One region of the Sphingomonas longa genome, then DNA from elsewhere that is predicted to be linked to it. Evidence: predicted binding sites of a transcription regulator. Region 1 holds the regulator's gene; the other holds the start of a gene.
The links. Region 1 encodes LexA, which represses DNA repair genes until DNA is damaged. Its sites were predicted from a motif close to GTTCCNCNCTTGTTCT; they were not measured.

Region 1 (5,233 bases):
GGAATCCGGTCGGCGAAGGGGCGAACCGCGTGACGACGGAGGTGGGTTCGGGCGTGCTGCCCGGAACGGATGTTGCGCTCAAGCGCGCGTGCTCCCAGACTGTGGATCAAATGGCCAGTTCAGCCGCCGCAGCCCCTAGCACGCACCCCGCGCGGCGACAAATTGCGGCTGTGCAACATAGGCTGGAAACATTGCTGGAGGCCGAGCGCGACCAGCTGGTGTTGTGGCTGCCCGTGATGCTCGGGGCGGGGGTGGCGGCGTGGTTCGTACTGCTTCGGCGAAGCGAGTGGACGGCGGTGCTGCTGGCACTGACGGCGACGGCGTGCCTGGCGGCGGCATTGGGTCGCGGCGGTAGGGCGAGCAGGGCGGTTGCGGTCGGCGCGCTGGCGATGGCGGTTGGGCTGGCGCTGATATGGTGGCGGGCGGAGCGGGTGGCGGCGCCGGTGCTGGCGCGGCCGGCGGTGGCGGCGTTCGACGCCCGCGTCGAGCGGGCCGAGCCGCTGGTGGCACGTGAACTGGTGCGGCTGACGCTGGCGCCGATTGATGCGCCGGCGCTGCCGCGGCGGTTGCGGGTCAATCTTGCTGAAGCGGATGTGCCGGCGGGCCTGACGCGGCGGGCGGTTATCCGGTTGCGGGCGAGGCTGCTGCCGCCGCCGGATGCGGCGGTGCCGGGGGCGTACAGCTATGCCCGCGCGGCGTGGTTCGCCGGGGTTGGGGCGACGGGGCGGGGCTTTGCACCGGTGCGGATCGTGACGCCGGGTGATGCCGAGCTGGGGCTGCGGGCGACGCTGACGCGGCATATCACCGAGCGGGTGGCGGGGAGTGCGGGCGGTGTGGCGGCGGCGCTGGCGACCGGCGATGTCGGGTCGATTGCGGAGGAGGATGCCGAGGCTATGCGCGCGGCGGGGCTCGCGCATTTGCTGTCGGTGAGCGGGTTGCACATCACTGCTGTCGTGGGTGCGACGATGCTGATCGTGATGCGGCTGCTGGCACTTTGGCCGGCGCTGGCGTTGCGGGTGCGGCTGCCGCTCGTCGCCGCTGCGGTGGGGGCCGGGGCGGCGGTCGGGTACACGCTGTTGACGGGGTCGGAGGTGCCGACGATCCGGTCGTGCGTGGCCGCGCTGCTGGTGCTGGCGGCGCTGGCGCTCGGGCGGGAAGCGATGACGCTGCGGCTGGTGGCGGCGGGGGCGATCGTGGTGCTGATCGCGTGGCCCGAGTCGCTGGCCGGGGCGAGCTTCCAATTGTCGTTTGCCGCCATCACCGCAATCGTGGCGCTGCACGACCATCCGTGGATGCGTGGCTTTGCCGAGGTGCGGGAGAAAGGCCTGCTGCGGCGATGGGGCCGGGGTGCGGTGTTGCTCCTGATGACGGGCGTCGTCGTCGAGGCCGCGTTGATGCCGATCGCGGTGTATCACTTCCATCGTGCCGGATTGTACGGGGCGTTGGCCAATATGGTCGCCATCCCGTGGACGACGTTCGTGGTCATGCCGTTGGAGCTCCTGGCGTTGCTGCTGGACGTGGCGGGGCTGGGTGCGCCGGTGTGGTGGCTGGTGGAGCGGGCTTTGTGGGCGCTGCTGTGGCTGGCGCGGATCGTGGCGTCGGCGCCGGGGGCGGTGCGGGCGTGGCCGGTCATGCCGGACGCGGCGTATGCGCTGATCGTTGTCGGTGGCCTGTGGCTTGCGCTGTGGCGGACGGAGTGGCGGCGCTGGGGTTTGGCCCCGCTGGCCGTCGGTTCCTTGTGGGCGGCGATGACGCCGGCGCCCGATCTGCTGGTGAGCGGGGACGGGCGGCATGCGGCGGTGCGGACCGAATATGGGGCGATGGCGCTGCTGAGGGAGCGGGCCGGCGAGTATATGCAGAACGTGCTGAGCGAGAATGGCGGTGTGAAGGGTGCGCCGATGACGCTGGACGGTTTGCCGGGGGCGGCGTGCAGTGCCGACCTGTGTGCGGTCGATGTTGCCGGGCGGCGGGTGGTGATGACGCGGAGTGCATATCTGGTGCCGGTAAGGGCGCTGATCGCGGCGTGCGTCGGGGCGGATGTGGTGGTGAGCGAGCGGCGCTTGCCGGTCGGGTGTCGGCCGCGGTGGTTGCGGCTGGAACGGGATGTGCTGGCGCGGACCGGGGGCGTTGCCGTCGGGCTGAGCGGGGGGTGGACGGCGACGGTACGGCGGGCCGGGGATGAGCATCCGTGGGTTTTGGCGGCTGGGCGAGAGGATTCGGGGGCGGGGTTCCGTCGTTTCCGACGTTGAACGTTTTCAGTGCCTTGCGGGATCGGACCGCTGGAAGGTTAGGCTAAGGTTAGTCCAATGCGGTGTTTTGGGCCGTCCGATATCTTGAATGACGCGCTTGCGGCGAGGCCCTCCCCCAGCCCCTCCCCGAGGGGAGGGGAGGGGAGCAGAATGGCGCAGAAGGCTCACTCTTCCGCTATAACGCAGCTCCCCTCTGTAGGACAGCGCCCGCCGCTTCAGTCGTAGCGGCGAAGGATGCCGGACAGCTTGCCCTGGATGCGAACCTGCTGCGGACTGTAGCGCTGCGGATCGTAGGCGCGGTTGGCGGGGTCCAGGCGGACCATCGCGCCTTCGCGGCGGAAATACTTCAGCGTCGCTTCGGCGTCCTCGATCAGCGCCACGACGATTTCGCCGTCGCGGGCGGTTTCGGTGCGGCGGACGAGAGCATAGTCGCCGTCGAGAATACCCGCCTCGACCATCGAGTCACCGGCGACTTCGAGCGCGTAATGCTCGCCCGCGCCGAGCAAGGCGGCGGGAACGGCGAGCATCGAGGAGCCTTCGAACGCCTCGATCGGGACACCGGCAGCGATGCGTCCGTGCAACGGGATCTCGACCACGTCGTTCGCAGGCTGGCGAAGTGGAGGAAGTGGAGGCGTCGGAGCCTTCGTCTTCGGTGCCTTCTTGGCGTCGGCACGCTCGGGCATGCGCAACACCTCCAGCGCGCGGGCGCGGTTGGGGAGGCGGCGGATGAACTGGCGTTCCTCCAGCGCGGAGATCAGGCGGTGAACGCCCGACTTGGACTTCAGGTCGAGTGCATCCTTCATCTCCTCGAACGAGGGAGACACCCCCGTCTCGGCGAGGCGATCGTTGATGAAGCAGACCAGCTCGTGCTGCTTGCGCGTGAGCATCGCGTTTCCCTCCGTCGGAACCCGGCTGTCCTTCAGAACAGACGAGGAACCTATATGGAACGCAAAACTTGTCGTCAAGCGATCCCCAAGATTTCCGCCGAGTCGCCGGCCTTTGCGGGCGGCGCATCGGTCGGCCGGACGATGAGGCAGGTCGAGCGCGCGAGCGTCAGCAGCATCGAACTGTCCTGAATCGTAGAGGCATAGGCACGGCCTTCGCGAATTTCCGCCCGCAGATAGTCGGTGCGCGGGCCGTTCGCGGGCAGGTCCTCGCCCAGCAACACCGTGCCAGTCTGCGGCAGCGGATCGCGTGCGCCGGCGAGATGCGCGATCAGCGGGCGGACGAACAACGTCGCGGTGACGAAGGCGGACACCGGATTGCCGGGCAGGCCGAGCACCGCCGCATCGCCAAGGCGGCCGGCCATCATCGGCTTGCCAGGCCGTAGCGCGATCCGCCAGAAGTCGATCGTACCGCCCGCCGCCTCCAGCGCGGGGCGGACGAGATCGTGGTCGCCGACCGACGCGCCACCGGTGGTCACGAGCAGGTCGGCCTCGACCGCAGCGAAGGCGTCCCGCAAGGCGTCGAGCCGGTCGGGCAGGATGCCGAGATCGACGATGTCGACGGGCAGGTCCGCGATCATCGCCGCGAGCATGACGCCGTTCGATTCGGGCAGTTGCGATCCGAGCGGCATCGTTCCGGCAGGGACGAGTTCGTCGCCCGTCGCGGCGATCGCGACGCGAATGCGTCGGCGCACGGGCAGGGTGGCGAGGCCGCCAGTGGCAGCGACGGCGATACGCGCCGGAGTCAGGCGGTCGCCGGTCGCGATCAGGCGGGTGCCGGTGTGGAAGTCGAGTCCGCGCGCGCGGGTGTTGCGGCCGAGGTGACCGGGGCCTTCACCGGCCAGCGTCAGGCGGTCGCCGTCGCGGCCGGCCTCTTCCTGGATCAGCACTGTGTCGGCACCGGCGGGCATCGCGGCACCGGTGAAGATGCGCGTGGCCTGATAAGCGTCGACTGTCCCATCGAAGGGGCGGCCCGCGGCGCTTTCGCCGATCACCGTCCAGGGGCCGGGCAGGTCGGCGAAGCGGATCGCGTAGCCGTCCATCGCCGAAAGGTCCGCCACGGGCTGCGTCCGCGCGGCGAGAATGTCGGCGGCGGCCCATCGGCCCGCGGCGTGCGGGAGCGGCACGTCCTCCGTCGCGACCGGCGGTTTGAGCGCGAACAGGCGGGACTGGGCTTCGGCGACTGGTACGAGCGTCATGCGCGTGCCTTGCCACGCCGGTTGCGCGTGGAACAGCGTCAGTGCGGGGTGACGCCCATCTCCACGCCGGTTTTGTCGTAAAGCGCGAAGCGATCGACGAGATCGGCGCTGGCGCGGTTATAACCGATCACCGTCACCTCCGCACCGTCGCGGCGCAGGCGCGCGACCGCCTTGTCGAGCGCACCCACGGCGGAGATATCCCAGAAATGTGCGGCGGTGACGTCGATCAGGACGTGGGCGGCGGGCTCCGGCATCCGGAAGGCGCGGGTGAAGCGGTCGACCGAGGCGAAGAAGATCTGGCCGGTGACGATGTAGGTGGCGACGGTGCCGTCTTCCGTCCGCTCGACCGCGAACATGCGACGGACCTTATTCGCGAAGAAGATGCCGGACAGCAGCACGCCCGCCAGCACGCCCTGCGCGAGATCGCGGGTGAGGACGACGACCGCGACCGTGACGAGCATGACGACCGAGGATGTCGGCGGGTGGCGGCGCAAATTGGGGATCGAGTTCCAGCTGAACGTGCCGATCGACACCATGACCATTACGGCAACGAGCGCCGGCATCGGGATGCGGCCGACGAACGGACCGAGCACCGCGAGCAGGAACAGCAGGAACACGCCCGCGGTCAGCGTCGACAGGCGGGTGCGGCCGCCGGACGTGACGTTGATGACCGACTGCCCGATCATCGCGCAGCCGCCCATGCCGGCGACGAGCGCGGCGGCGATGTTGGCAGTGCCCTGACCGGCGCACTCGCGACGCTTGTCGCTGTCGGTGTCGGTCATGTCGTCGACAATCTGCGCGGTCAGCAGCGATTCGAGCAGGCCAACCGCGGCCATCGTCA
Region 2 (5,233 bases), on a different contig from region 1:
GCCCGCACCGCCTACGATCTGGATCAATCGCCACAGGCCGGTGGGCAGTGGCTCGCACGCGACGACGCCGGGCGGGTGGCATTCACCCCGACACGTCCGGACGGCCAACCCATGGTGATCGGCGGACAGTCAGTCACAATCTGGCAAGTCGAAGAGCTTCCGGCGGTACTCGACGCCTTCGAAGCCGCAATCAAGTCGGGCGAACTTGATCCACAGCTTACCGGCTCTACACCCGCGGGGCACTCGCTGCCATTAGAGCGTCTCAAGCAGCGCTAATCTGTTTTTCCAACCCGAACGTGGCTTGTAGCTGCGCTTCGGTCATCTCAACCTTGTGATCGCGTGGGGAATACCGGCCCCCGCACCGTCATCCGCTCCGACGGATACGGCTGCTGGAGCGTAACCACATCGTCATAGCTACCCCGCAACCAACGATCCCAGTCCGCTTCATGCAGGATCGTAATCATCGCCTTGGGGTGGATCGGCGCGACCAGCTCGTTGGGGTCGCACGTGACCATTGTGAACCCGGCCCCCTTGCTCGTCTGCTGCCAGAACCCAGCGACAGCGAATACCGGCTGCTCTGGCACGTCGAACCACATCTCACCCTTGATCGGTGCGCCGTCTCCAACCTTGTGCTTGTCCGGCGTCCACTCGCAGAACTCGGTCAGCGGGACGAGGCAGCGGTTATGTGGTTCGGCCGCAAGCCGGCGCCACTGCGGCAGCCCCAGGTTGCGGACGTTGGTCATGGGCCACGGAGCAGCGCCGCCCAGAACGTCCCACAGCATCAGATCGACGGCCCGCTGGTCACGCTCCTCGCGAATGACAAAGGCCTTACTCTTGGGGAACAGCTCGACCGGATCCTTGTTTGGCCGCACCACGTCCTGCGCCCAGCTCGCGCTGAAGCGCGCGAACAGCGTCTCCGGTTCGCCAGAGAGGCGGGCTCGGTTACACATCAGGCGAGCCCCGGTGCATAACTGTGCTGTCCGCCCCGACCGTGATCGCCGTGCCAGCGCCTGCGCTAACCGACCGGCAACCGCTCACGGCTTCTGCTCCGTGACAGCCGCAGCGTGCACCTTCTCGAGCCGATCAAGAATCACGTTGAGGTCGTCGCCGGTCAGCGCGCTTGCCTCGCTGACATAGTCGTTAGGGCTGAACGTGGCGGCGAAGGCGTGCAGGTGGTTTATCGCTGCGCCGAGGCGGTGAGTCGCATCTTCGTCGGTCATGGTGCCAGCCTATGTCCGCGGTTGTCGCCCGTCGACTCCTGCTAGAAGTCGGATCGAACGATGCGCCACCAACGGATGAACCGCTCCTGCCACGTTTCCTTCAATCGCTCACGACGACATCGCGGATCGACCGGACGCCAGGGGCGCCTGCTAGCGGGGCGGCGGGGCATGGTGCTGCATGACATGCCACCGCTTCCCGGGTGGTGAACGCCACGGACTTGCCACGTTCAGCTAGGCGCGAACCGTCGGCACCTCGGCGATGCTGGTGGTCCACGCCGGCGAGCGCATCTCCGATCGCAGCTTCCACTCACGCCGGAAGCCTTGCGACGCGGTCACTGCGGTCCATCGTCCGAACCGACCGTTGATCTCGTCAAGCGCGCCCATCAGCCGGGTCCGTTTATCAGTGTCTTCCTCGAATAGCGTCCTCGGACGCATGTCTGCGGCGACGAGATCGTCCAGCATGATGCCAGCCTTGGTGTAAGCATATCCGTCCCTCCACGCCCGTTCCGCGGCCCGGCGTGCGGCCGCGATCAGCTCGAGGCTATCGTTCGTCATGGGATGCAGCGTCACCATCCGCGATCCGGCGTGCTGCGGCCGCTCCGGCTTGTGGCGGTTGGTATTGAAGAAGGCGGTCAGCCGCGCGGCGACGAGGCCGTGGCTGCGCAGCTTCTCGCCGGCACGCAGCGCGTATTGGCTGAGCGCCCCCATCATTCCGTCGAAGCTCGTCACGGGTGTGCCGAAGGACCGGGTCACCGCCATGCCCTTACGCTGCGGCTGCACCATCTCCACCGCCGCGGACGGCACGCCGCGCAGCTCGGCGACCAGACGTTCGAGCACGACGGTGCCGACCGCTCTGGCCTGCTTCATCGGCATGTCGCGCAGCGCTCCCGCGGTGGTGATCCCAAGGTCGTTCAGCTTGCGCGCTGTCGCCCCGCCCACGCCCCAGACGTCGCCAACCGGAAAGGCGGACATGACGTGACGGCGGACATCCTCGTCGCGCAGGTCCGCCACGCCGCCGAGCGCCGCGTCCTTCTTGGCGGCGGCGTTGGCGAGCTTCGCCAGGGTCTTCGTCCCGGCAATGCCGACGCAGGTCGGGATGGTCGTCCACTGCCGCACCTGATCGCGCATGGCGTGGGCGTGCTTCACGAGATCGCGGTCCTCAAAGCCGGCGAGGTCGAGGAACGTCTCGTCGATGGAGTAGATCTCGAAGTCGCGGGCGAACGCCTCGCACGCAGCGATCACCCGTCGCTGCATGTCGCCGTAGAGCGTGTAGTTGGACGACAGGACCCTGATCCGATGCTGACGCACCTTGTCGCGCAGATGGTGCATCGGATCGCCCATCTTGATGCCGAGCGCCTTCGCTTCTGCCGAGCGGGCGATGGCACATCCGTCGTTGTTCGACAGGACGATCACCGGCACCCCGACGAGGCTGGCGTCGAACGCCCGCTCACAGGACACGTAGTAGTTGTTGCAGTCGATCAGCGCGATCGGCGTCGTCATGGCATCTTGCGGGCGACACCGACCACGACGCCCCATATCTCCACGTTTTCATCGACGATGATGTGCGGAAAGCCTTCAGCCTCCGGCACTAGCCAGAAGCGGCCGTCCATCCGGCGCAGCCGCTTCAGCGTGCGGTCGCCGTGGACCAGCGCCACCACGATCGCGCCCGCCCGAGCCTGCTTGGCGCGGTTCACGACGATCAGGTCGCCGTCGTTGATGCCCGCTCCCGACATGGACTGGCCGTCGACGCGCATGATGTAGCTGGCAGCCGGATGTTCGACGAGCCAGGCACCCAGATCGATCGGATCCTGCATGTCGTCCTGCGCTGGCGACGGGAACCCTGCGGGCGTCCGGCACAGGAAGTAGGGCACCTCCCGCGGCACCAGATCATACGGTATTTCGTGGAGCCTCAACGCGCTCATGACTCGGTCCCTCGTTCGCGCGCATTGTAACGCTCGCCAGAACGAATGGGGAACACAGATTCGTAATCGGCTCGTCGCAGCTGACCGACTGGGCAGAGCGACCACTCAGCTGGCGTTCAGTCTGGGTGAGGGCCAGTGGTTGCCGCCTACCCCCCTTCGAATGGCGGCATAGCGGAACCTGTCGGACGCTCGATAGTCCGGCCGGTGATGCCCAGCCCCCCGCCCGCGCCCGCCGCCTTCGTCATCAGCCGCGTCATGCGCCCAGGACACGAAGAGGCGTATGGTTCGTGGGTGGATCGCGTGATCGCTGCGGCGCATGTCGATGGCGGGTTCATGTCGGCAGTGCGCCTCGATCAGGCGGGCGGCTTGCATCATCTCGTCCTGCACTTCGACGAGCGGCGGAGATTAGAGCGTTGGTCGGAGGGCGCGACCTACATCGCGCTGGCTTCCGAGGCCGATGCCTTCTCGGTCGGCCTGGACCAGAACGACAGCGGCAGCGTCATGGGCTTCGATCTGCCCAGCGAGGTTGCCGCCAAGAAGTGGAAGACGGCACTGGTAACCTGGCTGGGGGTAGTGCCGACGCTGTTGATCGTGAGCAGCGTCGTCGCGTGGGCGCTGCCCGACGTCCCGCGTGTTCTGCAGCAGATCGTGTCTTCGGTCCTGCTCACGTCCGCGCTGACGTGGCTGATCCTCCCGAAGGTGCGAGGCTGGTCACGGTTCTGGATGATGCAGAATGAGCAAGGGGATCTGCGAAAGGAGCCAGGCTGAAGCAAGCAACCGCATTCTTCAGGCGTGGTCCAGTCTACGTGACACGAACACTGCGTTCCTGCCGACCGGCGATCAGCTTCTTCAGCTGCTCCTTGATGGTCAGCCCGCTCGTCTCCGTCTCCACATTCTCGTAATGCTCCTCGCGAAGCTGCGTCCGGATCTCCGGTATCGAAGTGGCGGTGCCAATGCGGGCAATCTCGATTGCGCGCTCGACTGTCGACTTGCTGCCATCCGATCGCTTCACAGGCTCAAGCCACGGTGCTTGATCTCGGCTAGCAGAGCGTCAGCCTCGGGCTCACCGACGCGCTTTTCCGTTCCATTAAAGGCGGCGACCAACCGATCGTCAGGCCAGTCAGCTTCGATCTTACTGATCTCGCCCTGGCAGTTGTTGATAGCTTCTTCGCTTCCCGCAGAGCGTTGCGGCTGCTGCATCTCGCCCAGCGTGCCGCGGAGGCTACGGAGCTTGGCGATGTCGTGCAATTCGGTGCTGGTCATGGGCGACCGTAGGCGTAGCGTGGTCTCGCACACGATGATCCAGATCATCCGATCGCGAGATCGACGTCAACGGCCGGTGCTGGCTCCCGAAGCGGCTGTCCGCTCCTTGATCAGCTGGTTGAGCTGGGCCTTTATCAACATGCCGCTTGTCGCAGCCTCGACCCCTTGGCGCCCTTCGTTGTTCAGCCACACCCGGATGCCGTCGAGATTAGTGGCCAGGCCGTTCCGGGCGATCTCCACCGCTCGCTCCACCGTCGAGCGGTCGCCCCTCCAATGTCGCATGCGTCAGATCCTCGATGTGCGTCCTGACGCCAGCTCTATGCCAAGCCGGTTAAGAACATGCCGGCCTAGTGCAGCTCCGTCCCATTGATCTGTCGGCAGCGGTCGACAACGAGGCGCGCTTCGACGAGGCAGCCGCTGTGACCTGATCGCCAGCGACGCCTGGCTTCATCGCGTGCTGTGCACCGAGTGAAGCAGGTCGGGTGCGGCTGATCCGTTGGCCTTCAGTAGGGGCTTCAGCAGTTCGTGGAGCATCGTCACATTCCGCTCAGCGACGCTGAGCCGGTCTCGCAGCTGGCCGATCTCTGTGGTGTCTTCCATCGACATGGTATTCTCCTGAAGTCGGACCCAAGCCTAAGGTCAAGCAGGCCTATCGCGTGCCCGTTCGCCAGCTTCATCCACTGGTTCGACGACCACATCGATGTGCACATCGTCGCCGCCTGACGAGCCCAGCGGCTTTTTGGCCGCCTTGCCATCCATCGTCACATCAAGTTCGCCAGTCACGCCGATCTCGTCGAGCGCCGACTGTATCGCGGCCGCCACGTCCTT

Region 2: the regulator LexA is predicted to act here: its motif matches at 3,181-3,196, upstream of ILT43_RS15300 (LexA family protein).

What each region holds. Positions count from the first base shown of each region.
Region 1 covers NZ_JAFEMC010000001.1:483,447-488,679, reverse strand. The annotation lists gene gltX (glutamate--tRNA ligase) at 1-82, opposite strand, end outside; gene ILT43_RS02360 (ComEC/Rec2 family competence protein) at 237-2,249, shown strand; gene lexA (transcriptional repressor LexA) at 2,465-3,136, opposite strand; gene ILT43_RS02350 (molybdopterin molybdotransferase MoeA) at 3,211-4,392, opposite strand; gene ILT43_RS02345 (SulP family inorganic anion transporter) at 4,431-5,233, opposite strand, start outside.
Region 2 covers NZ_JAFEMC010000004.1:417,417-422,649, forward strand. The annotation lists gene ILT43_RS15280 (hypothetical protein) at 1-276, shown strand, start outside; gene ILT43_RS15285 (SOS response-associated peptidase family protein) at 324-950, opposite strand; gene ILT43_RS15290 (hypothetical protein) at 1,035-1,220, opposite strand; gene ILT43_RS15295 (Y-family DNA polymerase) at 1,452-2,720, opposite strand; gene ILT43_RS15300 (LexA family protein) at 2,717-3,142, opposite strand; gene ILT43_RS15305 (putative antibiotic biosynthesis monooxygenase) at 3,434-3,910, shown strand; gene ILT43_RS15310 (hypothetical protein) at 3,945-4,154, opposite strand; gene ILT43_RS15315 (hypothetical protein) at 4,151-4,453, opposite strand; gene ILT43_RS15320 (hypothetical protein) at 4,472-4,645, opposite strand; gene ILT43_RS15325 (hypothetical protein) at 4,853-5,005, opposite strand; gene ILT43_RS15330 (hypothetical protein) at 5,045-5,233, opposite strand, start outside.